One region of the Gracilibacillus pellucidus genome, then DNA from elsewhere that is predicted to be linked to it. Evidence: predicted binding sites of a transcription regulator. Region 1 holds the regulator's gene; the other holds the start of a gene.

Region 1 (15,282 bases):
ATTTCTTGTTTCATCATTACTATGTATTCCTTCTATAATTGCTCTCTGTACAATTCCTTTATCGAGGGATAAAGGAAATATTAATAAAAGTAACAAAAGTGAGAAGTCTGATTTTAAAGTTAGATTATTAACATTATATAAAGCTAGTAAAAGCTTTTTGATACATGAGAAATTACTTATGGGGTTATTTGTAACTGCTGTTGGATATACAATTACTTTGGGTGCTTTAAAAATCTATTTATTTTCATTAGCAGATATATTAGGAGATTCAGAACAAATATATTCCTTTCTATTAGCATCTCAAGGTTTCGGTGCTTTAATAGGTGCAATCTTTAGCCAAGTAATAATATCACGACTACAAAAGAAACTAACTTTGGCTAAGATATATGCTCTAGTTAGTATTGCTGAAGGATTAACGCTCTTATTAATCAACATAGACCATAACCTGGTGCTTGTTACATGTGTTCTAATAATAGCAGCCATTTTTGAAACCTTGGCTTTTGTGACATATTTTACACTTCTCCAAAAAAAAATATCAAAAGAAAAACAAGGTATTTTTAATAGTTTGACTATGCCTATTATCGATTCCTCATATTTAATTGGCGTCGTATTATTAGGTTTTATAATTGATAAATACTCTTTATCTTTTATCTTATATATTGTTGTAAGCTTTACCATTTTAACTGTGCTTATGTTTATAAAGCCATTTATTCAAGAAAAGTTGTGACCACTAATAATGAAATAGATTGAGTATATAAAAAAAATCAGACAAAATCTTCAAATAAGATTATAAATAATGTTTCATAAGCAACAAGAGAAATGTAGTCATAAGCCTATATATAGGGTTATGACTATTTTTTATTTTACGATAAGTTAAGGGAAAGTGAAGGAAAGTCGAATCAATCATAGTTGCAAGAATACGGTCTAAAGCCACAGCCTTCCCAGGATTTAATAGGAAAAGTCAGTGTGCAGCTAAAAGATACAACTGGTAATATATTCCTAATTAATTATTGGGGTAAACTAGCGAAACAGAAGAGTTGAATAGCAATACAATAAACCCAATATGTCCATGTCCATTTAATTCTTTCATTTTTATTATTTTTTATATTCGGACACAATCGAGAGCAAAAATTTGCTTATTTATAAGACTCGTGCTTTGTTCGCAGTATCCCTATAAAATGAAAAAAAGAGTGCACATTTTATAATTCGACTTCCATTTCCATATCGCTAAAAACATGTTAACAGTGAAAGAGGAAGATTATCCCAAACCTTTTTGTAAAAAGGTATTGATAATATGTTGTTTCTTCATATACTTACATAGTTGTTGTTAAAATAAAAACCTAAAAACGATATTTTTTTATTGTAAAACGATAAAAATATGCTATAATTCAACTGAAGAATGATTAAGAGAGGTGTTTTTATGAAACATGGTTCTACACTTTTTTTGAAGGTAGCTGTACTATTTATTGGGTTACCAGTCCTAGCTCTATGCCTATTTGGACTAGTTCAAATAGCTAATAATCCAGTAAATCCAGAATATGCTTATATTTTATACCCTGTGTTAATAGGGATGTATCTATCAGTGGTTCCGTTTTACTTAGCGTTGTTTTGTGCTTTTAAACTTTTGAGTTATATTGATAAAAACAAAGCTTTTTCACAAATGTCTGTTAAGGCGCTAAAAAAGATAAAATATTGTGCTATTACAATAAGTAGCTTATATGTTGTTATCCTTCCATTTGTTTACCTTGTCGCAGAGAAAGATGATGCTCCAGGCCTTATTATAGTAGGAATGGTTCCTATCTTTGCTTCAATGATAATCGCTGTGTTTGCTGCTGTTTTACAGCGACTATTACAAGAAGCAATTGATATAAAAACGGAAAATGATTTAACAGTATGAGGTGATAACGATAGCAATTAGAATTCATATTGATGTAATACTCGCAAAAAGGAAAATGAGCGTAACGGAACTATCAAATAAAGTTGGTATAACGATGGCAAATCTTTCAGTACTGAAAAATGGGAAGGCAAAAGCGATTCGATTATCAACCTTGGATGCGATTTGTAAAGCGTTGGATTGCCAACCAGGCGATATTCTAGAACACATAGATGAAGAAGAAATAATAGGTTAAGCATCTGCAAAATTTAAGAATATATAATACGTTATATTCAAGATATTAACATTATTTATTATTCAGCCTATTTTATTTTTATTTGAAATCGAAGAAAGACACTTAAACAATACTAATACAATGAGAAAAGATTCAAACTAATCAATAAATATTTGCTAAAATAAACTTGTAGTAAATAATTGAGGGGGAAACGTCTGTTGAAAAGGCTTATCATGTTGGCTTTATTAGTATGTGGAGCTATTACTCTCGTTAGTTGCCAATCTCCAAAAGAACGAATGACATTATTAGATACCATAACTGAAATTTCCATTTCAAAATCTGGAGGGTATGGTGGAATAGATGAGAATTTTTTCTCTTCCTTTAGTAATTTAGAAATAACTTCAGCCTTCGAAGAAATTATGAAAAGTGCAAAATTAGAAGATGCAAAAATTAATGAGGACAAACCTGATTATGATATATTAGTTAATTATGAAAACGGAGATACACACTTATTACATTTGATATTGGGAGATAGATAAAGGTGAAATCAGTGTATTGATGTATGTTGGGCATGAACATAATGCCTATTTCGTATCACCAGATGCTACACTAGAATTAAGAAAACTGTTAATCACAGAAGAATAGCATTTATATTTTATTATCGTATTAACGAAGTGTTCGATTAACAAATAACTATTAAAAATGGAATCTCCAAATTATGGAGGTTCCATTTTCATAACGAATATCAACAGTAAACTTTAACAGAGCTTCATTTAAAAATAGCTAACATGCATCCTAATAGTTCTATCATGATACATGAGTCCGTAAAAAAACTCCCACTGATTTTTATATAGATGGTACATATTGCGGTTGTGTCTTTTGTTTTTGTGTTGCAACAAAAAGTAAAATGATTCCACTTACAAATAAAATGGTTTTTACAAATGAGAAGTCAGTGAAGCCCAATACCATTCTTAATAATCCTATAGCTCCAATTAATATTAATATGTAACAAAGTGCCAACTTGTTATTCATTCGTACACCTCCATTCTAAAGCATCACAAATAATATGTATGACATTTCCATTTTATCACATATTTCATTTATCCTCAATAAAAACTAGTCTATTATAACTATTTTGAAATTTCTTATTTGGCAAAAAAGATACCAATTACTCATATATCTTAGCAATAGCAAGTGTTATACTATCTTTGCTTGTTTTAAAAATACATATTATGTGAAGAAAGGAATTTTTTATTCATGAAAATTATGCACAAACTCTTCATTTTTCTGTGCCTTTGTGTTGTTTTATTTGGTTGTAGTTCAGAAGAAGCACAATCAACAGAAAATGGTGAGGATACCTCCAATCAAAAAACAGGAAACAATGAATTAACAGATTTAAACCTTTATGAAGAACATGATGGTGTTACAGTTGAACCACTGACAGATGTAGAACATAATCATTATCCACATCAGGAAATTTTAACAGAAAATTTTGTTGCATATTTAGACGAGGATGTTGCACTTGCACAACGAGAATCTACGGCTTGGGCAATGAATTGGAAAACTGGTGAACCGGTTTGGGAACCTAATGGTTATTTAAGATCATCTGCTTATTCCGAATTTAATGCTTATGACAAAAAGCTTTATTATAAGGAAGAAGATGAGTATAAAACAATTGGTATTTCTCTTAAACCAGAAGAAAACACAACAGCTGATATAAGTGAAGAAGAATACTTACAGCATGTTAGTCGTTATCAATCAGAAAATACTAGTTATATGGTAGATTCTGAAACTAGTGAAGATCATGTTATTCTTGAAGCGTATGACAAAGAAAGCTCAGAATTGTTATGGAGTACACCTTTACCGGAAATCGAGTCGATTCTTGATGGAGTAGAAGTGCTAGATAACTATGTTCATGTTGGGGGAGGTAGAATTCCTTATTTATATATTTTAGATAAAGAAACAGGTGATATCCTATACGAAGAAAAAGGATATTATACAGCTGGATTGCAAGTTGAAGATACAATCTATTTCGTAAAACAGCTAACGAATCATACATTCACTTTTTATAAGCTGGCCACAGATACTTGGGAATTGACAGAGTTAAGTACATTTGAAGATGTAGACCATGATTATGAGTATGGTAGATATTTAGAATATACAGATGGTATTTTAACTTATCATATGGCATTTGGAACAATTGGGATAGATACTTCTACTGGGGAACCATACATTAACTATTATTACGACGATGATGAAGGATTTGGAAATGACTATGTTTACACATTCATTCATGGGAATAATTTCTACCTTTTAAGTAGCAGTGTTGACCATACGGTTCTATCTATTTTGGATATTCAATCTAAGGAATTACTAAAACAATACCAATTAGATGAAGAAGTGATTGATATGGCTTCAACCGTTTCTGATGTATATAAAGTCCTTGATAATGACCGTTTTGTCATTATAACAAAAGAAGATGGTATTTATGAATTTGAATTAGCAGCATTTGAGTAAGGAGGGGATTTTTCCCCTCTTTTTTTGGTTCATTCTCGGTAGTGAAAAGAAGTGCTAATATCATATAAAAGCTTATAAATCACTACGAATCAAGCTAAATGAATAAACATCATAATAGGAACCATTATCATATACCCATGAACGTAAAAGCCCTTCTTTTTGAAAATGCAGTTTTTCTAACAGGTGATAAGAACGTACATTATCTAAGTCAACATATGCGGTAATTCTTTCTAAATTCCATTCTTTAAACACTTTTTCTAGAAAGAGGTGCAGCATTTCTGACGCAAAACCTTTTCCTTGCAGACGAGGTAATATGATATAGTCGATTTCACCTCGGTGATGTGTCCTATTGTATCGCTTCAATGTCACTACCCCCACAAATTCTTTGGTATCCTTCATTTTAGCTACATAACGTACTCCGGTATTAAATTCTTTCATTTTTTGATTCTTTTTAATAATGTCTAATGCTTCTTCCAAATTATTTATTGTTTTATGCCCGAAAAATTCCATCGTTTCTTGGTGAGAGTAGCACTTGTACAAACCATCTACATCTTGTTCAGATATTTCTTCTAATAGTATTCTATTATGTTCTAGCATCATTTCACCTCATTGTTTTCCAATAATTAGATTTTTATTATTATATCATCTTGATTTGGCCATTCAAATGATTAATAGCTAAAGCGCCGTTACAAAATAGCTAGTTAGTATTTATATTACTCATATAGGGATTTCATACGTCCTATTTAAAGTTAAGGAAAAGAGAGGAGGGGGAGCTTGGTCAAAATATTTATTGACCCTGGTCACGGGGGGACTGATTCAGGTGCAGTAGCTAACGATTTGATGGAAAAAGATATAACATTAATAATTGCAATGAAAATAAAAGAAAAATTAAGTGATTATGCGAATCTTTCGGTTCGTTTAAGTCGCATGAAGGATCGGACTGTTTCACTAAATCAACGTACGAATGCCGCAAACAGGTGGGGAGCAGATTATTTCGTTAGTATTCATGTGAATGCTGGTGGTGGAACAGGTTATGAAGATTATATTCATACTAATTCGACCAATTCTTCGCAAAGTAGTGAAAGACAAGAGACCATGCATAATGAAATCAATCGTTATATGGATTGGACGAACAGAGGGAAGAAGAATGCAAATTTTCATGTGTTACGTGAATCAAAAATGCCAGCCATTCTAACGGAAAATGGATTTATCGATTCAGAAGAGGATGCACAACAGTTAAAGGATTCCTCTTTTTTAGACAAAGTTGCGCAAGGTCATGTGAATGGGATTGTTCGTATCTTTAACTTAAAAAAGAAGGTAAGAGGAAATATATCACGTGCTGTAAGTGTGAAACCAAAAGAAGAACAATTATCTAATCGTTTAATCGTGGATGGTAGGTGGGGAAGCGAGACTACACGCGCCTTACAACGGGCATTAGGTACAGTGGAAGATGGCATCATTAGTAATCAAGTTAGAAATAGTGTGACAACGATGATCGTAAATGGGATAACATTTGGTAACGGTGGAAGTATGGTGATTCGATCGTTGCAAGATAAAGTTGGTGCATCAGCGGATGGTTTACTTGGTCCTGAAACAATTCGAAGGCTTCAAATGTATTTAGGAACACCAGTGGATGGGGTGATTAGTAATCCTTCAATGATGGTAAAAGAGCTGCAAAGACGGTTAAATGCAGACACATTCTAAAAAAGGCTAAACAAAAGTAATAACGACTATCGTAAATGCCCACACCAAACTTGGTGAAATCAGTAAAATAAAGAGAATCCTTAATGGAAAAAAATCTTGAATAAAGAAGGATGGGGTATAATGGCTTGCAATAAGTGTGGAAGAGTACAAAGTTCAGCAAGAGTCTCTACAAAGAAAAAAGCAAATGCAAGAAAAGAAATTATTGTTCCGAAAAAAGAGATAGTTGGTTGCAGCTGTAACGTAAAAGAACCAGCTATTAAACCAGCGAAATTAACGAATGATTGTGTCGTTGTAAATTCATTAGTAGGAACAAAGACAGTTCAAAAAGTGGCGGAAGCGACATTACCAATTACAGCGTTTGCTGGTTTAGGTGTGCTAGATGATATTGTATCAGTTAATGTAGTTCCAAATTTAGAAGGAGTTACACAAAATGCACGAGTTATCAGGGATAAAGTAGTCAACATCGGTCTACTTCCGGCATCCATTTCTATTTCGATTCTAGGTATTGAACTTCCTGTAACATTAGATACAAGTTTACCGTTCCAAGAGCATACAGATTTTCCAGGAGCATGTCCAGAAGATACACTAACGGAAACTCCATTAGAAATAGAGGGTATCTTTGTTCAGCCGGGTGTACCTGTAATTGGAGCTGCTGGTATTGATCTTGTTCAAGGTATTCTATTTAAAGTAGTATTGAAAACAACGATTACGGTTACACGACCAGTTATCCAAGATGCAAGCGGAAATGTTTGTGATGTTAATCCAAACCGTTGTGAAACGCCAGGCGCTATACCGACACAGACATTACCAGCACCGCCAAATGGTGGAGGCATTTTACCTTTACCATAGGTTAATCATCTAACAAGGTTAGTTAAGACTGGATAGTCAGTACAAAAAATGCAATCAACTGGCTGTTCTTGTTATATATTGGAGAAAGCTATGAAACTAGAATGAACAACGAAAGAAATAATTGCAAATCGCTGCACAGCTCTAGGATTTGCAGTCATTGAAGTATCAATTGCACTAAAAATAAAAGATCTTATGCCATGAGCAGTTCTGCGATAGTTGGAAAATGGCTAGCAAAATTAAAGTTAGTTTCATAATGAAATAAGAGTGAAAGGAAGCGATATAATGGCAAGTAACAATTGTGGTGTTAAAGTTGAGGTTCCTGCAAAACTACCTTTAAGACCAAAAGCGAAAAAGAAAGTAGAAGGTTGTAACTGTAATGTGACAGAACCAGTAATAAAACCAGCACAATTAACCAACGATTGTGTAGTAGTAAACTCATTAGTAGGAACAAAGACCGTACAAAAAGTGGCGGAGTCAACATTACCAATTACAGCGTTTGCTGGTTTAGGTGTGTTAGATGATATTGTTTCTGTTAATATTGTACCGAATTTAGATGCTGTAACACAAAATGCACGTGTTATTAAGGATAAAGTAGTTAATATTGGTCTTTTACCTGCATCCATTACAATCTCTATTTTAGATATTGAATTGCCCGTTACGTTGGATACTAGTCTTCCATTCCAAGAACACACCGACTTCCCTGGAGCATGTCCAGAAGATACGTTAACGGAAACACCATTGGAAATCGAAGGTATCTTTGTTCAGCCAGGTGTCCCTGTAATCGGGGCAGCAGGAATCGATCTTGTTCAAGGTATCCTATTTAAAGTAATCTTAAAAACAACGATTACGGTAACACGTCCAGTAATTCAAGACGCAAGCGGTAATATTTGTGATGTCAATCCAAATCGTTGCGAAACGCCAGGTGTTGCACCGACACACACATTACCAGCACCGCCAAACGGTGGAGGAATCCTGCCATAAAGTAAAAAGACATTTGATGAGTGTAAATTGGCCTGTATAAATCTTCTATACTCGATCAAAAGATTTCAGGTAGTCCTAACATGAAGAAAGATACGGTCTGCTACTATTTTTCTTTCAATGAGCATATATCTAGAAGTGACATTAGCAGATATTCCATTGACAAAGAGGTACCTTTGTTTAATTAGACGTACCAGTAATGTGGGATACAAGCGCTACAGTCATCACCATCATAAGAAAAATATCCTCTTGGCAGTATGAATCAATTGCCAAGGGGATTATTATGGGCAAAATAGTTAACATAATATTATTATGGTATTAAGAAAAAAGAAGTGCGACTATAATAGTGCGCACTCTATATCAGGCAGGAGGTATCCATTTAAACGGTTCGATATAACCCTACGACTTTCCCTAAAATACTAACATTTTCGTAAATTAATGGCTCCATTGTTGCATTTTCAGGCTGTAGGCGAATATGGTCTTTTTCTTTAAAGAAACGTTTAACCGTAGCCTCACTATCTTCTGTCATTGCAACAACAATATCTCCATTTTCAGCTGTGTTTTGCTGTTTAACTACTACTTTATCATCGTTTAAAATGCCAGCTTCTATCATACTATCGCCTTCAATAATCAATACAAATAATTGGTCGCTTGCATGCATTTCGTTATAAGGAATTGGGATATACTCTTCAATGTTTTCAACAGCAGTAATCGGTAGACCTGCTGTAACTTTCCCGATAACTGGTGCAAAAGTAGCCTCAGATTTTGGAATAGTAATTTCGCCTTCTTGTGGAAGGACTTCAATAGCCCTTGGCTTCGTAGGGTCACGACGAATGTAGCCTTTCTTTTCTAATCTAGCCAAGTGTCCATGAACAGTTGAGCTTGATGCTAGGCCGACCGCTTCCCCAATTTCACGAACAGATGGTGGATATCCTTTTAATTCTACTTGCTGTTTAATATAAGCCAAAATCTCTTCTTGCCGTTTTGATAGATTTGTCATATTAAAATCTCCTCACACGTATTATTTATTAAGTAAATTATAGCACAGCAACAATTGTTTTACAAACATTCGTTCGAAAAATCTGTTGACATGAACATTCGTTCGTGTATAATATGGTTACGAACAAAAGTTCTGTGGAGGGATAATATGTTAAAAAATTTATCGAAAGTTGACATTTTTTACTTAGTTGCCTTTATACTAGCTATTATCTTTTTATATTATTCTGTAGTAACTAGTTTATAAAGTAGGAGAGTAAGAAAAATGACTAATGCAATTATTTATTGTCGTGTAAGTACAGAGAAGGATGCACAAGAAACTTCTCTTAAAAGACAAGCAGAAGAACTACAATATTTCGCTAATCAATATAATTTTAATGTGTTTAAGACGATACAAGAGAAACAGAGCGGCTATGAGATTGAAAGAGAGGGTGTCTTTGAAATGTTAGAATCATTTCAAAATGGACAAGCTGACACCCTTCTGGTTCAGGATGAGACTAGACTAGGTAGAGGAAATACGAAAATAGCTTTGTTACATCAATTGAATCGTTTAGGTATATCGATTTACACATTATCACATAATGGTGAGCTTCATTTGTCAGAAGGGGATTCAATGGTTTTGCAAATTGTGTCCATAGTAGAAGAGTATCAGCGAAAATTACATAATGCCAAAATAAGACGAGGAATGAAAAAAGCAGTAAGCAACGGCTATAATCCAGCTAAAAACCTTTCTAATCAACATCTTGCGACAGGACGTGAGCGAAAAGAATTCCCGATTGAAGAAGTTGTTAGATTGAAGGGCAATAAGCTTACGTTTCAAGAGATTGCATCTGTTCTTAGAGGAATGGGTTATGATGTATCCAAAGCAACGGTACATCGCCGTTACCAAGAGTATCAAACACTTGAAAAATTACAAGATGAAGATTAGAATGATAGGGAGTATAGACGATGATGTCATATACTTTTTTTCATTTTTAAAAGGAATGAGGTGTACAATCTCGATGTTATCACAAGATAAAATTGCTCGAATTAATGAGCTTGCAAATAAATCGAAAAAAGAAGGCTTAACAGTAGAAGAAAAACAAGAACAAAAAGAATTACGTGAAGCTTATTTGAAAAATGTGAGAAAATCATTTAAAAATCATATGAAGGGGATGACAGTCGTTGACCCGAATGGGAATGACGTTACTCCGGAAAAACTTAAAAAGTTACAAAAGAAAAAGTAGTATTTTGCTGCTTTTTCTTTGTTTATACAAGAAAATTTTGTTAAACATTGCTGTTTTTGAAGAAAATGCTCTGTTTTTGAATAGAGATACTTGTCTTTGACTTCATTTCGTTATAGGATTATAGATGTGCGTACATATTTTTTTGTATATTGAAAGGGGACAAATTTACGATGGCAAAGCAAATTGAACAAAAGTCTATTAATGCTATTAGAACATTATCAATAGACGCTATTGAAAAAGCTAATTCTGGTCACCCAGGGTTGCCTATGGGCGCAGCACCAATGGCATATACTCTTTGGACTGAACACATGAACCATAACCCGAAAAGTTCTAAATGGTTTAACCGTGACCGTTTCGTATTATCAGCAGGACACGGGTCAATGTTGTTATACAGCTTACTACATTTAGCTGGTTATGATGTATCAATCGATGACCTAAAAGAATTTCGTCAATGGGGTTCTAAAACACCAGGTCACCCAGAAGTTCATCATACAGATGGAGTAGAAGCAACTACTGGACCACTTGGACAAGGTATTGCGATGAGTGTTGGTATGGCAATGGCTGAAAAACACTTAGAAGCTAAATATAATAAAGATGACTTCAATGTTGTAGATCACTACACATTTGCACTTGTAAGTGATGGTGACTTGATGGAAGGTATCTCACATGAAGCGGCATCTCTTGCTGGTCATTTGAAATTAGGCAAACTTATTGCACTATATGATTCTAATGATATTTCCTTAGATGGTGAGTTGAATAAAGCATTTTCGGAAAATGTAGAAGATCGTTTTAAAGCATATGGATGGCAAGTAATCCGTGTAGAAGACGGAACAGATACAGAATCTATCTCTAAAGCACTTACAGATGCAAAAGCAAACACTGATCAACCTACATTAATTGAAGTAAAAACAGTAATCGGATTTGGTTCTCCTAACAAATCTGGATCATCTGCATCACATGGTGCACCACTTGGTCAAGATGAAGTGAAACTAACAAAAGAAACTTATGCTTGGGATCATGAAGAATTTGCTGTTCCAGATGAAGTATACCAAGATTTTGAAACGAAAATTGTTGAAAACGGTAAAAAAGCTGAGCAAGAATGGAATGAACTATTCGATGCATATAAGAAAGCTTATCCTGAATTAAGCCAAGAATTAGAGGATGCAATTAATGACAAACTTCCAGAAGGATGGGAGAAAGAATTACCTGTATATGAAGCTGGTACTCATGCAGCAGCTACTCGTGCTACATCTGGTGAAGTGTTAAATGCGGTGGCTAAAGCAGTACCATCATTATTTGGTGGAAGTGCCGACTTAGCTGGATCTAACAAAACAAACCTAAAAGATGCTGGTGATTTCTCAGCAGCTGAACCTGACAAGCGTAATATTTGGTTTGGTGTACGTGAATTTGCTATGGCTGCAGCGCTTAATGGTATGGCATTACACGGTGGCTTAAAAGTGTTCGGTGGTACGTTCTTCGTATTCAGTGATTACTTACGTCCAGCAGTTCGTTTATCTGCTATTCAAAACCTACCTGTAACATATGTATTAACACATGATTCTATTGCAGTAGGGGAAGATGGTCCGACTCACGAGCCTGTTGAACAATTAGCAGCGTTTAGAGCAATGCCTAATCTTTCTGTTATCCGTCCTGCTGATGGAAATGAAGTACAAGCTGCGTGGCGTTTAGCTGTTGAATCTACTTCACAGCCAACTGCATTAGTACTTACACGCCAAAACTTGCCAACATTACCTGGTACTGCTGAACATGCGTATGAAGGTGTGAAAAAAGGTGGATATGTCATTAGTCCATCAACGAAAGAAACACCTGATGCAATTCTTGTTGCAACTGGATCTGAAGTACAGCTTGCAGTAAAAGCACAAGCAGCATTAAAAGAAGAAGGTAAAGATGTAAGTGTTGTAAGTATTCCGTCATTTGATCGTTTCGACAAACAAGATGCAGCTTACAAAGAATCTGTATTACCAAGCACAGTAAGAAAACGTGTTGGTATTGAAATGGCTTCTTCATTAGGTTGGGAGCGATATGTTGGCCTAGAAGGTAAAATTATTGCAATCGACACATTTGGTGCTTCTGCAAATGGTGACAAGATTATCGAAGAATATGGTTTCACTGTTGAAAATGTTGTGAAACATGTGAACGAATTATTCTAATATAATGGTTGATGGGACAGAGGAGAAGTTCCTCGTCCCATTTTCTTTTTTTAAACAGTAGTTATACATAAGTAGTGCTTGTATTATTAATCGACTTTTAATATACTGTATTAGAGAGAAATTGAAGGAGGAACAAGTAAATGAGCACTTGGATTTGGATTGTATTGCTCGTAGTTGCTTTGTTAGCCGGGATCGCCCTAGGCTTTTTTATCGCGAGAAAATACATGATGAGTTATTTAAAGAAAAACCCACCTATTAATGAGCAAATGTTAAGAACATTAATGATGCAGATGGGCCAAAAACCATCGCAGAAGAAAATTAAACAAATGATGCGTGCAATGAACAATCAAATGGATAGCAAATAGGTTTTCGGACCATATTATAGGGGTCTCTTAATAGTATAAAAAATGTAAGAAACTTATTTTCCAAGCCATTCTTTCTGTTAGAAAAAATGATAGCAGAGAGAATGGCTTGTAATGTTTTAAGCGTATGAGATTGAAAGCCTCCATTTAGTTGAGGGATATCTAAAACAAAAGTTTGTTATAGAAAAACTGCTTTAAAAATTAACGGATAACAATATTATTACAGAACAAGAGAAAAGCAAAATAACAAATATTTCGGAAGTAGACATTTTCAAAGAAAGAATTCAACTTTATAAAGTGAAAGATATCGATAATTATGTATTATAGAAAAAGGGATCCTTTAGGGTGCTTTTTCTTTTTGCTTAACGAATAGAAGCGGAATCAAAAAAAGATATGATTTCCATATTACATGGAAATCATATCAGGTAATTATTGTGATAAACCTTCGTAAATATTGTCTAGATTCCATTTCATCATGGAATAATAGCTATCTCCATTTTCGCCTTCTTCAGCAATAGAGTCTGTAAATACTTTTGAATAAATATCAATGCCTGTTTCTTTCGAGATAGTTTTCATTGGACGATCGTCTACACTGCTTTCGATAAATAGCGCAGGTACTTCCGTTTCATTTAATTTGGTCACAAGATCTTTGATTTGGTTTGGTGTTCCTTCTTCTTCCGTATTAATTTCCCAAATATAAGCAGATGGGATGTCGTAAGCTTTCGAGAAATATTTGAAACAACCTTCACTTGTGACAATCATTTTCTTATCATCAGAAATGGTTTGAAACTTATCTTTCGCTTCTGCATCTAATTCCTGTAATTTCGCAACATATTCTTCTAGATTCTCTTCATAAAACGCTTGGTTATCTGGGTCCTTTTCAGATAAATGCTTTGTGATATTTTGTGCATACACGATACCATTCTCTAAATTCAACCAAGCATGAGGGTCCTCTTTTCCTTCTTCATTGCTATCTTCAAGGTAGAGTGGGTCAACACCATCGCTAACAGGGAAATAGTCTTCATTTTCTTGTTTATTAGCATTATTCATTAATTTGCTAAACCAAGCATTACCACCTGTTTCAAGGTTTAATCCATTATAAAAAACTAAGTCAGCATCCGTTGATTTAACAATATCTTCAGGTAATGGTTCGTATTCATGTGGGTCTTTACCAACAGGGACGATGCTGTGTAAGTTAATTTTTTCTCCAGCGATGTTATTTGTGATATCCCAAATAATTGAATTTGTTGTTACAACATCTAATTTATCGTTGTCAGACGAGTTATCATCACCGCCGCAGGCTGATAATAACAATAGAAACGCAGTAAACATACTGGCAAAAATAGCGATTTTGTTATGCTTTATCATGAACTAACCACCTTTCTTTTAAAGTAGCCTTGTTTAGGCGAAATAAAGAAGCTAATAAGAAAAATGAGAGCAGATGTTAATACGATACAAGAACCAACTGCTATATTGAAGCTATAACCGATAAATAAGCCGATAATCGACGTTATCCCTCCTAAAAAAGAAGCAAGGAAGATCATTGAGCTTAATCTATTAGTGTACAGATATGCAGTGGAAGCAGGTGTAATTAACATTGCTACGATTAAAATAGTACCGACACTTTGCATCGCAGTAACAGATACAAGTGTTAATAAAATCATGAGTAAATAGTGATAATTATTTACTTTCATACCGAAGGCTTTTGCCATATTCGGGTCGAAAGAAGTAATGAGTAACGGTTTAAAGAAAATAAACAATATAATTAAAACGATAATGGCGATAGCAATTGTTAACCATTTATCAAAGTCTTGTACGGCCAATACGTTCCCAAAGAGTATATGGAATAAATCCGTTGAACTATTTGCAACGCCGATTAAAATAACACCTAAGGCAAGAAAGGAACTAAACGTAATGCCGATAGCTGCATCGTTCTTAATTTTACTATTATTTGATATAAACGTAATAATAAATGACGCAATTAAACCTAAAGCAATTGCTCCGACAAAGTAGTTAAATCCTAATATAAACGAGATAGCTATACCAGGCAACACAGCGTGTGAAATAGCGTCACCCATTAACGACATACCTCTTAAGATAATAAAGCAACCAACTGCTCCAGCTACAATCCCGATGACGGTAGAAGTTATTAGAGCATTCTGCAAGAAATGATATTGCAGAATGCCATCAATAAAATTACTGATCATTTTTCTTCACCGCCTTTGACAATAATGGAATCACCATATGTTGCAATAAGATTTTTATCGACAAATACATCTTCCGTATCACCATAGGTAACAAGGTGATGATTCATAAGAATTAACTTATCAAAGTAATCCTTCACTTTGCCTAAGTCATGGTGCACGATAAA
Region 2 (15,282 bases), on a different contig from region 1:
CTATGTTTCGAAATGCTTATTGTTTTTCCGATATTGATTCGGCGTAATTCCTGTCTTTTCCTTATATCTTCTATTAAAACTAGAAGCAGACATAAAACCAACATATTCCGCAATCTGATGGATTGGTATATCTGTTTCTGATAGTAATTTATTTGCTTCAAATACCCTTCTTTGCAAAATATATTCTTGAATCGTCACGCCAAATTCTTCTTTAAAAAAATGAGACACATAATACTTACTCATATGTAATTTTGCTGCGATGTTATCTAGTCGCCAATCCGTGTTCCAAACATCATTTATCTCTTTAATTAACCGGTCATGAACAGCCATTTTTTTATTTTGATGTTGTTCTATTTTTTGATAAAGGATATCTTTATGTTCATTTTTGACTTCTCGACAAATAAAAAGTAACAATTCTAATAAATATAATTCAATCGCCTCTTTTTGTTTCCAACTATCTTGCTGCCTGTGCTCTAGCAATAAATTATCTGTAATCACTTGTAGTTTTTCTGTTTGCCAGACGAATAGATTCAATAAGAAATGTGGTGAAGAAAGCTGCTCTAAAAAAGAAGAAAATGTTTGATAAATAGGATGACTATCAGGGAGAAAATCTTCGGTAAACATCACGACGATTCGCTCATATGTTGCTCCTTCTTTTAAACTTACCCGGTGGAATTCGGAGCTTTTAAAAAGAAGAATCGCATTTTTTCGTAACCGATATACCTTTTCTTCAAACATGTACATTGCCTCTCCTTCTTTCAGCCATACAATCTCATAACCTACATGTCGATGATAGATAGGCATTTGCGAAGGTTCCTTCTTATCTTGGATTAAAAAGCCTGGTACATATTCATCTTGAACTGGTACTGATAATTCTCCCATGAAAAGTCACCTCTGTGATTAATTATTTATCACGGAGCAAACGTCTGTAAAACCCCCACTTCAAATTTCGAGTGAAAACAAAGAAGGTAAGTGGGGGATAAACGGACGCTAACGCCCTGATAAGTTTCGCTAGCAATCAGTGGGAGTCACACACTCCCACTGATTGAAGTCTCACTTTATACAACGTTCTCTTAAGTAATGACGAAACGCATCTGCTTCGTTCTCTGGTAACTCTCTTCTGTTCTCATTAACAGCAGAACCTTCCCCTTGATTTTGATATTCATACAACCTTGCATCCATTGGCGAAAACCCTCCCATTTCTGTCCATGCTTCACGTTTAATATGGCCGTCCATATTACAACGATAAAACAAAACACTTGCTTGTGCATCTGGATCTCCACCTGGGTGCCAAGGTCTTCCTAAATAAACGGTTTCATTTTTCATTGTAGCTGATTCCTTTAATAAGTGGCAAGCTTCAAATAAATAACCATACGGTGTATGAATAGAAGTGCTTGCTGCTGTAATATATCCATTATTAAAGGACTCTCCTCTATCTAAAGAAATAATGTCACATTCTTCAAAAACTGCTTGCCCTGCTCCAAAAATAAAATCAACGGCACCTTCAATCATACAGTCTTTGAAATAGTGTGTTCCTTTATCTACAAGCAACGTATCTTGATATCCTTTAAAACGACATCCTATTATTTTCGTGTGATTACTTGCTTCTGCAGTCCGAAAAGCAACGGCCTGAACATTTTTCATTCTTGTTTCATCATTCTCATTTTTCGTATACTCTGCCATGTAGTCAAAGCCATTCGCAAATGTTAGATGATAAGCAGTGAAATTAGCTTGTTTGACGATTACACTTGCACTTTCAAACGTACCATATGTGGAACCATCATCTTTCTTTGTCCCACTCGCTACATCATAAGTTAGAATCGTTTGATCACGATCCTCTCCAACTAGTGTAACAGATGGAGAGGTTATTTCTAACTTTTCATAATAGATTCCTTTTGCTATAAAAATGTTGCCCGCTCCATCTTCTATACTACTTAAAGCGGAAGCAACCGTTGTATATACCTTTTTCCCTTGTATTTCATCTACTTTACTATGTTGATCAACAATCAAATCAATCGTTAGCTGATACTTCTCTTCTACTTTAGTGATATCATAACTCATTCCATCACACCTACTTTACTTATTGTTGATATGCTTCATTATATTCTTCGATTACTTGCTCTCCACCTTCTGCTTTCCATCTGTCTATCTCTTCATTGAATCCATCTAAATCAAGATCACCTAGCATATAATTAGACGTTGCGTCATCGATAATTTGCTGAAGTGCTCCACCTTTTTGACCAAATGTCTCTGAATCAAGTGGTGCGGTTGGATCATTAATTAAAATGTTGTTATTATCACGAATTTGTTCATATTGTTTCGCATATAGTTCATTTTTCGGATATGGCTGATATGCATCGACCGTTGTTTCATCACCAATAACAAGTCCTAAAACCGGACGAACTTCACGTTGTGATTGTTCTGTGGCAGATTCGATACCTTTCGCTTTACCGTCTACCACTTCATAATGTGTTCCTTCAATCCCATAAGTAAGTAAATTATAATTTTCAGGTTTCATTAATTCATTAAAAAAGGCTAATACGTTTCTTAAGTCTTCCTCTGTTTCGTTAGATGCTTTCGGAAATAACACAACCGATCCATAACCCGAATTAGACCAGTTACCTGGGCCATTATTTGGTCCTGAAATGCGATTTTGTACATCTAATACTGCATCTGGATCACTTGCTTGTAATTGATCTTGAAAGCTTCCTGCGCTACAAATACAACTTACTACCGCTCCAGCCTTACCTGTTATTAACATATCATTTTGATCACTTTGGCTCGTCGCAGGAAAGTCTTGGTTTACATAACCTTTTCCTCTTAAATCTTTAAAGAAATCCATCGTATCGATATATTCATCAAACATAAATTCTGGAAGTAGTTCACCATCTTTTTCGCCCCAATTGTTCGGTGTTCCAAAGTATGAACTAGTAAATTTAAAACCACCATATACAAGGTCTGAAGCTGCTGCTACACCAATTGTATCGTCTTCACCACTGTTATTAGGATCATCTTCTGTAAATGCTCGAAACATTTCATATAATTCATCCGTGTTTGTCGGTGCATCTAACCCTAAATTATCTGCCCAATCTTTACGATAAATCAATCCCCATCGTGATGCGTCACGCCCGGAATATAAAGTATACAATTTACCATTCACTCTAGTATTGTCCAATACATCGGGATTCAGATTACGTAAATACTCATAATCCTCAAGAAACGGCTCAATATCCCAGTATTGATTTTCATCGATGGAATCTTTCATCTTTTTAAATGAATCTTGATTTTTCACAAACAAAGCTTGAGGAACTGTACTTGTTGCAATAACTGCGTTCATCTTCTCATCGTATACTTCATCCATTACCCATGTGATGTCTAGTTTTGTATCTGTAGCTTCTTCTATTTTTTCAATAATGGGGTTATCACTTGCTGGCGCTTGAGCAGATGTTAAATTAGCCATGATGGTAATTTCATCTGATTGACCAGCACTGGAACTACTCGAACACGCCACACATATTACGAACAACAAACTAAACATACTTGCCTTTAATACATGGTATCCCTTCACTTTGTACCCCTCCTTGATATAAGAAACGCTTCTATTAAACAATATTCGTCAATTTCTTCAGAATCTCTTTATTTTGGTAAGCGTTTTCAAAAGAATTGTAACATACTTACCTATTCATTCCATTAACAAGGATTGCTAAAAAAATTGACCAATATTGCTGTCGTTCCTAATAGATTGATTATCGGTTAAATCTCACTTCTCAAAGAGACGGCAAGAATTACCGCCTCTTATTCACCTATTTTCTCGCTCTACTGTACATCTCCTAAAACAAGCATTACAAGGAGTTTACCCTATTCCTATGCATTATCTCACTTTCTTCATAATACTTATCAAGAAACATCCTGATCTCTTTATTCATTTTCACTAGATACTCTTCTGAAGGAAAATGACTCATGTCATAACTTTTAAATGCTACTAAATTAGGAATAATCTCTTTTGCTTTATCATGTATTTTACTTTCCGGAAAAAAAATATCCTTCTGCCCTGCGATTATTAAAGTAGGAGCACGATAGTTTGCTAATTCTTCTTTGTTTGTAAGTTTAGGCATGTTCTGTTCGAGCTTGACATATTTCATGACATCCCCGATTAACTCACTATCGATGTCTTTCATCATATTATCCGACATAGCATTTGTCATTTTTTTGAGGTGTTTCTTTGATGAAGTAATGCGGAAACAAATAAGTGGATATAAAACATCCTTTATCATACGCCGTTTAGAGCCAAGATTAATACCTGCTGGAGCTACTAAAACAGCACACGCTATCTTTTCCGGCATGAATGTCGCTAACCGAAGAATAATCCCACCACCATAAGATGGTCCGACAAATGCACATTTTTGAATGTGATAATGCTCCATTACATCTTCAATCCATTGAGGGAAACTTTGGTCTTCTGCAGATATTCTAGTTTCAGCACTAAGCCCAGGATGACCAATTGTATCAGGAGCATATATCCTATAACGTTTAGCTAATGATGAGAACCATGAAAGTGTCATCGGATTAATACAGTTACCACCCTGAAAAACAAAAACCGGTTGGCCATCCTCTGGTCCTGCCACAAGTACATGTGTTTCCCCAAACCTAGTCTCTACATACTCTCTTCCCACATCGAAGAGTAAAGTGTTCAAGTATTTTTCGTATTTATCATGTAATACCTGTTTACCACCTTTACTCTTATAAATAGTTGTCATCTCACACCTCTTTTTTAATTTTTTATAAATACTTGTTACGCCTTCTTTTCTCACCACGATTATACCATATAATTCCACAAAAAAAGAAGCCGCTCCACAAACATACTTTGCTAGAACGAGCTTTTATTTGAAATACTTTCCTTATTTAATAAATGTAAAATTAATATCTGATACTGGCCAATAGCGAATATCGACTTTTCCGACTACTGAACCTTGGTCAACAAATCCTATATCTCTACTATCATAACTTTTCGTTCGATTATCTCCTAATACAAACAATTGTCCTTCTGGTACAGTCGTTTCTCCTGTTAAGTCTTCCAACGTTAAATCTTCTGTTAATCGTTCCACTTGTTCTCTATACGGTTCTAAATAAGGCTCATCAACTGGTTCATCATTCACATATAATACATCGTCTGAATAAGTTATCTCATCACCTGGTATACCTATTACTCTCTTTACATAATCTTCTGTTTCATTGGCATGAAAAACAATCACATCAAACCGATTAATATCCATCATATCATATACCATTTTGTTAACCATTAATAGATTCCCATCATATAGCGTTGGTTCCATTGACTTACCATTTACAGCATAACTCGCAAATAGATAAGAACGGAAGAAGATGGTCAACAAAGAAGCAAAAATAACAATACGTACTATCTGCCAAATCCGTTTTTTCTTCATAGCATTTCCCTCCAAAGGGACTTTCTTTATTACTAATTTACCCCATTTGGAAAAATTTAATTCATTTTATCTCCATCTTTTTCCTCAGATCTTTTTTGTAAATAGCTCTCTATATATTTTCCGACCACCCAAAGAATGACTACACTTATCGCCACTATAATCGTTCTCATTGGGTTTTCAGCAAAAGAAGTAATACTTTCTCCAACATACGATATGGTAAATACCATCACACCTTTACCTAGTAAGACAGCTAACACAAATTGATAAAGTCCCATACTTGTTAAGGCAGCTACAACATTAATAATCGCTGTCGGTGAAAATGGAAAGCAAAGCAACAAAAATAGTGGTCCAAATCCGTGACGAGATAACCAATTTGTTACTTTCGATACTTGTTTATTTCTACTTAGCCATCTAAAAAACCTCAAATGTTGATAGCGTCTTACCAAAATGAACACGACAATAGTTCCAGCACTCGTACCAGACCAAGACAAAAGAAAACCTTCTAACAAACCATATGCCGCAGCATTTGTTACCACAAATAAAATAATTGGTAAAAAAGGGAGAAATGACTCTATAAACGGAAGTAAAAAACCTGGGATTGGACCTAAGCTCGCATAACTTTTCAGAAGAAAGTCAATTAATTTACCATATTCATTTGCTTCAATTAATGCATCTATTTGATCAACATTTATATGGATTAAATTACTTATATTGTATGCTATCATGCCTTGTATAACTCCTTCATATGACGAAAAACTTTCTTTTCACTATATTTTAATACGTTTTCTTCTCATTTCCTACTCTTTCACAAAAAATTCCTATTATTTTGCTTAAAATGTTGCATTTTTTTTAAAGTAAGCATATAATAAGAACAAACGTTCTTGTGGAGGTGGAAATGGAAAATGAGATATTTAAACGAACAAGAGTGGCAGTTAGCTTCACGTTTTCTATTTTTATCAATGGCTTTAACTGTCATTAAACATGATTTACAAAAGATGAACCAATTATCCCCATTTAAAATAAATGAACCATATATTGCACTATTAGAGAAGATGGAGAAAAACGCAACAAATGAGCGACGAGAATTACGTAAGAAGATGCAACAGGAGAAAATCCAAGTATTAGCTGCTGAAAAAAAAGATTCGTTCACCTCTTACTTGTTCCTTTGTAAAGGAAAAGAGGAAAAACGAAATTACTTTAATCCTGCTATTCGCAAAAAAGTCGAAGTGATTTTAGAAGAGTTGTTAGCACACGCTTATGATTCCGTATCTTCAGAAAAGGAAAAAATAAAACTGTAATTTCTTTCAAAAAATGAACCTTTCATCTCCATTAATGGTATAAATAAATGAAGGAGATGATAAAAATGGAAATAGGTTGGTTGATTAGTGTGATCGTTGCCAATGTTTTAGGTGGATTATTTGTCACGCTCATCGCTACGATGAACAAAAAAGTAGTAAAAGACAGACTGGGGAATATCGATTTTAAAAAATCAGATCTTTATTTTTACTGGACTAGATGGGATTATACTATGATCGTAGCTGCTATTTATACATTTATATGTATTACTGGATTATTTGTCTGTTTGCTTTCAGGAGAGAATATTGAAAACCCTTGGGTACAATTTTTCCTTCACCAAACATTCGTTTTTTCTTTAGTCACATTCATTTGGTTTATTACTCGATTAGCGTATGTATATAAAGGAATTAAAGAGCGGTGGTCTGATGAGTTCAAATGATCCTATCCAGATAGAAAACCTATTTAACACTTACCATCAACAAATTTATCAGTTCACCTACCGCTACACACAAGATGAAGCATTAAGCTATGATATTGTCCAGGATACATTTATTAAATTTCAAAAATATGCAGATGATTTTGATCCCACTAAGTCCCATATTCGCACCTTTTTGTTTAGAATCGCTTATCAATTAACGATAACTAAACTAAAAAGACAAAATAAATTTAAAAAGCTACTCCCTTTTTTATACGAACAACACCAAGAAGAACCTGTTTCACTAGAAGAAAAACTTACAATTCGTACTGCCTTACAGCAATTAAAGCATGAACATAGGTCTGTAATTATATTTTCTTATTATCATGATTTAAGTCAAAAAGAGATTGCAGATATTTTGCAAATTCCCATAGGAACAGTAAAGTCAAGGCTACACACCTCATTAAGACAGCTTAAACACCTATTGGAGGTTGATGATAATGAATAAGCATGATATTCCAGATGAATTACATCAAAAACTAGATGAATTTGAAATAGAAGTACCAGAAATTCCACTAAAAAAATCATTATCACAACGGATCGCAAACTGGCTTTATGCGCCAGCAAAAAATCCTGTTGATTATTTTTCCAAACAATGGACACCATTAAAAATCGCTTTATTTCCTATAATCATTTTATTTTTGTCTATACCTTTTCTATTCATTTAAATTTTTAATATAAACAATGATTCTTGCTGTCGTCCGTAATCCCCCACTTCAAAATTAAAAGATAAAGTGGGGGGACAGACAGAGAAAATGAAAATGACTAATTTAGATCCCTTTATGCCATTTTGCTTCGGCTACTTGTTGAGAAACTTCGAGGATATCCTGGACCTTGTTATTAAGCAGGTAACGATATTGAGCAGTGCGGTACAATTGATTGATCAGCGAAGCATAAGAAACTTCTAACACTAAATCGCGGCCATTTTTAAATACTACTCTTGTTAAATGTGGTTCCACTTTTTCCAGTTCTAATACGTGTGAATGAGCAATCCATGTACATGTTTTTTTCAGAGGGGATTCGACAGGAAAAAAATACATCCCGCTTATCCGATCGATCGCAATTGGTGGCTTATGTGTAATTTTACTTAACATTTTTGTACCTTCCATCAATCCTTTTAAACTAATGCCAAATGATTTGCACGTCATATCCATTACTTTTTGAGCACTGAAAGTAGTTTCATAGTCATCTACTTCCTCATACTCAATCACTCTAGTAAGGTACCCCTGCTCTGTCTTGTGACCTACAACTGCCAACGTTTTCGGACTAATTTCTCTAACTTTCTCCATTAACATTTCCATTTATCTTCCTCCTTTTACTTATTCCCCTATAATGTAACAAGTTATTGGCATTTTCGAAATCAAACATACGATAAAAGCCCTATTTTTCTATTCACACTACTATTTTTCTTGAAATTTGCTATAATTTTCTTAAATAGAGCAACTGAGTGGCCTTTTTTACTAAAATTTGCGCAAAAAGCGAGGTGAATCATTTGTGGTTTAAAAAGAGAAAAGACAAGAAGGAAAAATTCCCAACAAAAGCAATATCGTTAGAAGAAGTACGATCTGCCATCCATACCTACAGCAAAGACTTACCACCAAACATCCCACTTAAAATTTTAATTCAAGATGATTTATCATTGGACTACACATTATTAGCACCTATTTTGAAGGCGATTCCAGAAAAGAACTATTATATGTCGAAGGAGACGTATGATTTATTTGAAGAAGAAGACAAACATATCGCACATGCATTAGATCAAGTCCAACAAGCAGTCGATCAATATATCGCACAAACAAAAGAATTACCAGTCATTGATCATGATCCATACCGTAAAGTGAACTTTTTTAAATTGGAACAACTAAACTTGATTAACGAACGACCAGAAATGGATTTTTATATTACAGATCAGGAGCAGTTAGTGACAACAGAAAAACCTAAGTAAAAGGAGTCTGAACAGAATAAAGAAAAAGTTAAGCGTTAATCACCCTCAGAACCCTTGATTATACCGATTGGTGATGACATTACTATTTTCCAAGCAAATAAAGAATGAAGGATATAGCAGCACTTTATCCTTCATTCTTTCACTAGAGTACTTGTCCTATTATTTAATTTATTCTCGGAAATGCTTCTTATAGACCGTTTGTATCGTTTTTTTCTGCTAAAAGTCTATTTATTTCTTCTCAACTGGTATCCAAATCTCACATTTGAAAGTTGATGAATTAAAATCACTATTTTCATTCCAAAGAATCTCTGGACCTTTCGTTTGCTGATAATGAGAGGAAGGAAACCATTCTGAATAAATTCTTCCCCATGTTTCTTGCAAGTGTTGTGGAAAGGGGCCAATTGATTCAAAAACTGCCCAAGTATAAGCTGGAACCTCCAATGAACTCCATTGTTCTGGGCTCTCTTTTGTTGTAGCAACCCCAATATAATGATCCAATTCTCCCTCTTCCTCCATACGTCCTTCTGAGAAATTGGTGGATGCTTGAATGATCCCAGCAGGTTCTGTGTTCACGAACTCTTTCAATTGTGCTATTTTCTCCTTGTTCAGTGATTTCCACATGGCAGTGATCTCTGGATTCTCCCCTTCAAAAATAATTGGCACCCGTTTTTGGACACCAACAATTCGGAAAGAGTCCCTTTCTTCGATACGATAATTCATCTCATTTCCTCCTTCAATTGATAATTGGAAGGTCATTTTTGGAAAAGATTTCAATAGTGAACCATTCAGTTTTACTTCAGATGGGTTAATACCATGCAAATCACGAAAAGCCCTTGCAAAGGAATCTGGAGATTGATAGCCACATTTGATAGCAATATCAATCACTCTTGTATTACTATTTTGTAATTCGAATGCAGCAACAGTTAAACGTCGTCGGCGAATATATTCAGATAAGGCAATTCCAGCTAAAAAAGAAAACATTCGTTTGAAATGATACTCTGAACAACAAGCGATACTAGCTACTTTTGCATAATCCATCTCATCAGTAAGATGCTCCTCGATGTAATCCAATGCTTGATTTAGTTCTCGTAATCCACTCATTACATGACCTCCTTGACTAAAGAATAGCAGAAAAAGGATAAGCACACCCGACTTTTGGTGCACACTAATGTCGGATTAAAAAAAGTCCTCGACTGTGAATCGAGGGTTTCCCTAATTTGCATGATAGATAAGCTGTTCCCATATATGGTTTGCTTGATCAATGTTGTTGCTAACATCATGATTGAGACGTATTAGCTGTGAAATCGTCTCCTCTACTTTTTGATACATCTCACTTACTTGCTGTTCTGACTGGTTAATTTTATCTTGTACAAACCAGTCTACAATAAGACCATCAAAAAAGTAATCAGCAAACGTTAATCCGCCAGAAATCTCCACATTCGTTTGAAAAGATTTACCGATATCATTTAATTCATGTGAAAATTTCCGTAATAAACGCTGGGCATCATGTGTAGCTTGCTTAGCGTCATCGATATGGCTATGTTTTAAAGAAGTGGAAATCAAGCCTCCACCAAACATATCAACCGTTCCCCAGTTCTTCGCCTTATCTAGTGAAGATAGTGCTGATGATAGAGCTCGTTTTACCTTTTCGCCTGCATCAATCGCTTCGGCAATTTCCGTTTTCTCGTCTTGCATGTTGCCCAGTTTATCTAATACGTCAAGTGCTTGTTGTCCACTTTCATGATTAGTATCTAACAAATATTGATACTTCTCTTCTAATAAGTGCTGATAACGAACATCAGGCTCTCCTAATGCACAGATTTGTTGATCCAATGCGGAGATATCTTCTCGCACATCTTGAACAGATGCTTTTGCTTCTTGATAACGTAATTGCGCTCTTGCGACTTCCTGCTTCTCTTCATCTAGTTTTTCAGCCTTTTGACCAGTAATTGAATAAAAGATATTCGCTACACTAAAAGACTCTAGCTTTTCAACATCAATTTTTTCATCTTGCAGTTGTTGGTAGCATTCCTGTTTTTGTTGCTCTAACGTTTCTAACTCAACAGCTAATTCTTTTCGTTCGTGTTTGCATCGATTTAATTTGCGCTTATCTTCTTGAGCCTTTACAATTTTTTGATAATAATGAGTCAATGCCATCACCTCTATTACCTATACGAATCAAATGATGGATTTGTTTCACGATTCTCTATTTCTTCTTTGATTCGTTCCATACGCTCTGCTATAGAAGGGTGACTAGAACGAAACCAACTAATCCATGGTGCTGGTGAGATATCTGCTTTAGATTGTTCAGCAAGCAAACGATAGCTTGTCAATGCCGGATATAAGTTTTCCGTATGCTCAATCGCATATCGGTCTGCTTGATTTTCCATCTCCCTAGATACCCAAAGTGATAGAGGCTGGGTGAGCATGAGTATTGTTACGGTTATCAATAATAGTTTAGTTAAGGACGGCAAGGAATATATGCTTTTCCAAGAACGAGTCCATTGTTGCAATATGATACATACAACAAGTGTCAGCAAAAGATATAAGCCAACTCCCCAGTACACGTGATGATAAATATAATGCGCGATCTCATGGGCCATAATAAATAAAATTTCATTCTGATCCATGCCAAGAATGGTCGTATCCCATAACACAATCCGTGTATGCTGGAAGATACCTGTCACATAAGCATTATAGGTAGATGTTTTCTCACTTTTATTTGCAACGAGCAGTGTTGCATCATTAATGCCCGCATCTTCTGTTAACGTTTCGATTTCTTCGCGTAACTCTCCTTCTGGCAATGAGGTAAAATCATCGAACAACGGATCAATCCAAATCGGTTGTACGAATACAACAAATAGAACCACTGGAATGGCAAAAAGCCAAAGCATCAAGCCCCATAAGTTCGGCCATTTTTTCATCATTGCTCGTACCGTAAGTATGATGAAAAAGAGCACTAGCCAAAACATGCCGGTATGTAGTAATCGTTCTGCTAGCCAAGATAAGAAATCTTGAGTCCCTATTCCTTCTTTTATCGTGATTTGATACCAAATGAAGCGAAACGGGAAATGAACCACATAATCTAGAACGGTTAGCACCGTAACATATAACAGCACTTTCTTTATTTCTGATCGCATTCGTTCCAGTTGTTCCATTAGATTTGTTTTTTTTGTTAGTATGTATAACATCAATAGCTGTAATGGCCACATCGCAAAGAAAAAAGCATGAGCTAACGCTCCATAACGTGTATCATGAAAGGATGTGAGAGGATAAACATAATAAAAATAAAGAAAAAGTACTAATACATATACCGTATATCCTATGGTTATTTTTTTCATAGCGCCAACTCCTACATGAACTAGTTACTCCTATTATACGGATAAAGTTGGTATTTTTAGTCTTACTATATAAAAAAAGAAGCTGGGACAAAAGAGTAATTAGACAGAAAAAATCCGAACATCGAAACTTGCTTAAATATCGCTTCGGCAAAATACTTCGCTTTCCGCGGGAACGGCTTCAGCTAATTGTGTGAAGAAAACCACTTCACACAATGGATCTTCAGCTCGCGCTATTCCCGCAGGAGTCTACGTATTTTACCTACGCTTAGCATAGAATTGTTCGGATTTTGACTCTTCTTATTTAATTATGTCCCAGCCTCTATCAAAAGCTTGTTTTAATAAATTAATCCTAGGAAGTCTTCTTTGGTGATTTTACCTAAATAGTGTGACACGTCTATGTTACTTAACACTTCATCGATTGCTTGACGCTCATAGCGCACACCTTGTAATTGCTCTTCTAATTCTTTGACATCGCCAACACCGAAGAAGTCACCAAAAATCGTACATTGTTCAATGATACCTTTATGCACGTCTAAACGAACATCGACTAAACCACCAGCAAACTTATGAGATTGTTGAATATTAAATTTCGGTGATTTACCGTAATTCCATTCCCACTGTTGGTAGCGTTCTTTTGATAACTGGTGAATATTATCCCAGTCTTCATCTGTTAACACATATTGTGGTACATCTTCTACTGCTTCTACATCAAAGACATGGCGTAAAATATGTGCTTTTAATTCGTCCATTGATAATTTTTCGTCCATAAAATCAGAAATATTTGTGACACGACTACGAATAGATTTAATTCCTTTTGATTTAATTTTCTCTGTTTTTACATTTAGAGCACGAACAACATTTTCAATTTCAGAATCATACATAAGCGTACCATGACTGAACATTCTACCTTTAGTCGTAAATTGGGCATTCCCCGAAATCTTGCGACCATCTGCGACTAAATCATTTCGTCCTTTTAACTCTGCAGGTACCCCTAATTTATTTAATGCCTCCACTACTGGCTCTGTGAACTTCGCAAAGTTATGGAAGCTATTCCCATCATCTTTTGTAATAAAGCTGAAGTTCAAGTTTCCTTCATCATGATAAACAGCTCCACCACCAGATAGACGACGAACAACTTTAATGCCTTGTTCCTCTACATAATCTGTATTAATTTCTTCTATCGTATTTTGGTTTTTACCGATAATGATAGATGGTGCGTTAATATAGAAAAGTAAATATGTATCATCTGCACCAAAGTTCTTTAGCACATACTCTTCAATAGCTAAATTAATCATTGGATCGGTAATTCCTTTATTATCAATAAATTTCATTACTAGTTCACTCCTATTAATTGCTAATTATCTCTTACTAGTATAAAAGAAGTAGAAAGAGAACACAATGTATTGGCATTATTTCGACATAATACTCACTCACCTTATTGTACTATCACAAATAATTGATGTTTTTCTTTTGTTATAGTACAATGTTATCTATCAACACTTTTACATGAATGATTGTGTCGAATACTATCGTGCATCATTCAAAAAGTGTGAATTGTGCGGATTGATAATGTAGACGAACTACTATTATCCCGCCATCTAACTTATCATGTCTTTTACCCTTTTATCTTTCGTTTCTTTCATCCTTCTTATCCTGCAAAAGAGATGATGAACTTTCCCATCCAATTAATCAAGATAAAGTAAAAGACATATGCATCAAACAGACACCCAACTGTTTGATGCTTTTTTATTTGGGAAGAAAAAAGCAGAGCACTTATGAAAGTTACTCTGCTAAGAAATTCATTATTTTTTCAACTGCTGCCACGCCTTGGTCGATACAATCAGGTATACCGATACCTTCGTATGGACTACCTGCCACAAATACTCCTGGAAGTTCTGTCGCAAGACCGTTCTCCAAGTTATTCACTAACTCTTTATGACCAATACTATACTGTGGCATTGCATCCTTCCAACGAGAAACGACAGAAAAAAGCGGATCACCATCAATTTTCATCACTTTATTCAAATCATGTAAGACTATTTCTTCTAACGCTTTATCAGAAAGATCGACAACATCTTCATCACCTGGCCTGCCAACATAGCAACGAAGCAATGCTTTCCCTTCAGGTGCAGCTGTTTCAGGCCATTTTTTATGTGTCCATGTACAAGCCGTAATACGATAATTGCTGTTACGTGACACAACAAACCCTGTACCATCAATATCTTCTTTAATGGCAGATTGATCAAAAGCTAATGCGACATTTGCAACGGATGTAGCTTTCATATTTGCTAGATTATCGACAAACTCATGTCCCTTTAGCATCTGTTTCATAACAGAATATGGTGTCGCAATCAAGATAGCATCAGAAGAAATAGTTGAGCCACCCTTTAACTCTAATTCATAGCCGTCATTTGACTTCGTAATGTTGTTAACAGCTTTACCTTTCTGCACAATACCTTCTGATAAAGATGCCTCAATTGCCTCAATTAATGTTTGAAGTCCACCTTCAAGACTGTAAAACATACTTTTCTTCTTCTTACCTGGCTTTGGTGGAGCTGGCATCGTTTTTTGCAGTCCACGAATTAAACTGCGATGTTCCTGTTCCAACTGATAAAAATTCGGAAAAGTAGCCATTAAACTTAAATCATCCAAATCACCGGCATAAATACCAGATAGCAATGGTTCAATTAAATTTTCTACCACTTCATCACCAAGGCGACGTCTAAAGAATTTTCCTAATGATTGATCTGTTTGTTCTTCACCTTTAGGAAGAATGAAATC

The links. Region 1 encodes LexA, which represses DNA repair genes until DNA is damaged. Its sites were predicted from a motif close to CGAACATATGTTCG; they were not measured.
Region 2: a site for LexA is predicted at 6,313-6,326, ahead of SH601_RS07045 (YhjD family protein). Genes of this name have one in related genera too.

Annotation. Positions count from the first base shown of each region.
Region 1 covers NZ_JAWZSR010000008.1:115,960-131,241, forward strand. The annotation lists gene SH601_RS13620 (MFS transporter) at 1-727, shown strand, start outside; gene SH601_RS13625 (DUF2975 domain-containing protein) at 1,421-1,897, shown strand; gene SH601_RS13630 (helix-turn-helix domain-containing protein) at 1,908-2,129, shown strand; gene SH601_RS13635 (hypothetical protein) at 2,327-2,647, shown strand; gene SH601_RS13640 (hypothetical protein) at 2,955-3,140, opposite strand; gene SH601_RS13645 (hypothetical protein) at 3,366-4,625, shown strand; gene SH601_RS13650 (GNAT family N-acetyltransferase) at 4,698-5,222, opposite strand; gene SH601_RS17660 (N-acetylmuramoyl-L-alanine amidase family protein) at 5,400-6,329, shown strand; gene SH601_RS13660 (hypothetical protein) at 6,450-7,178, shown strand; gene SH601_RS13665 (hypothetical protein) at 7,461-8,159, shown strand; gene lexA (transcriptional repressor LexA) at 8,536-9,156, opposite strand; gene SH601_RS13675 (YneB family resolvase-like protein) at 9,418-10,080, shown strand; gene SH601_RS13680 (DUF896 domain-containing protein) at 10,154-10,378, shown strand; gene tkt (transketolase) at 10,549-12,549, shown strand; gene SH601_RS13690 (YneF family protein) at 12,690-12,914, shown strand; gene SH601_RS13695 (metal ABC transporter substrate-binding lipoprotein) at 13,341-14,279, opposite strand; gene SH601_RS13700 (metal ABC transporter permease) at 14,276-15,118, opposite strand; gene SH601_RS13705 (metal ABC transporter ATP-binding protein) at 15,115-15,282, opposite strand, start outside.
Region 2 covers NZ_JAWZSR010000003.1:281,014-296,295, reverse strand. The annotation lists gene SH601_RS07075 (AraC family transcriptional regulator) at 1-882, opposite strand; gene SH601_RS07070 (pectinesterase family protein) at 1,054-2,061, opposite strand; gene SH601_RS07065 (extracellular solute-binding protein) at 2,081-3,568, opposite strand; gene SH601_RS07060 (alpha/beta fold hydrolase) at 3,843-4,757, opposite strand; gene lepB (signal peptidase I) at 4,899-5,444, opposite strand; gene SH601_RS07050 (TVP38/TMEM64 family protein) at 5,501-6,169, opposite strand; gene SH601_RS07045 (YhjD family protein) at 6,347-6,742, shown strand; gene SH601_RS07040 (hypothetical protein) at 6,808-7,179, shown strand; gene SH601_RS07035 (RNA polymerase sigma factor) at 7,166-7,663, shown strand; gene SH601_RS07030 (hypothetical protein) at 7,656-7,883, shown strand; gene SH601_RS07025 (competence protein ComK) at 7,986-8,516, opposite strand; gene SH601_RS07020 (DUF3939 domain-containing protein) at 8,708-9,160, shown strand; gene SH601_RS07015 (AraC family transcriptional regulator) at 9,389-10,261, opposite strand; gene SH601_RS07010 (hypothetical protein) at 10,373-11,311, opposite strand; gene SH601_RS07005 (M48 family metalloprotease) at 11,326-12,501, opposite strand; gene lplA (lipoate--protein ligase) at 12,837-13,832, opposite strand; gene hemY (protoporphyrinogen oxidase) at 14,284-15,282, opposite strand, start outside.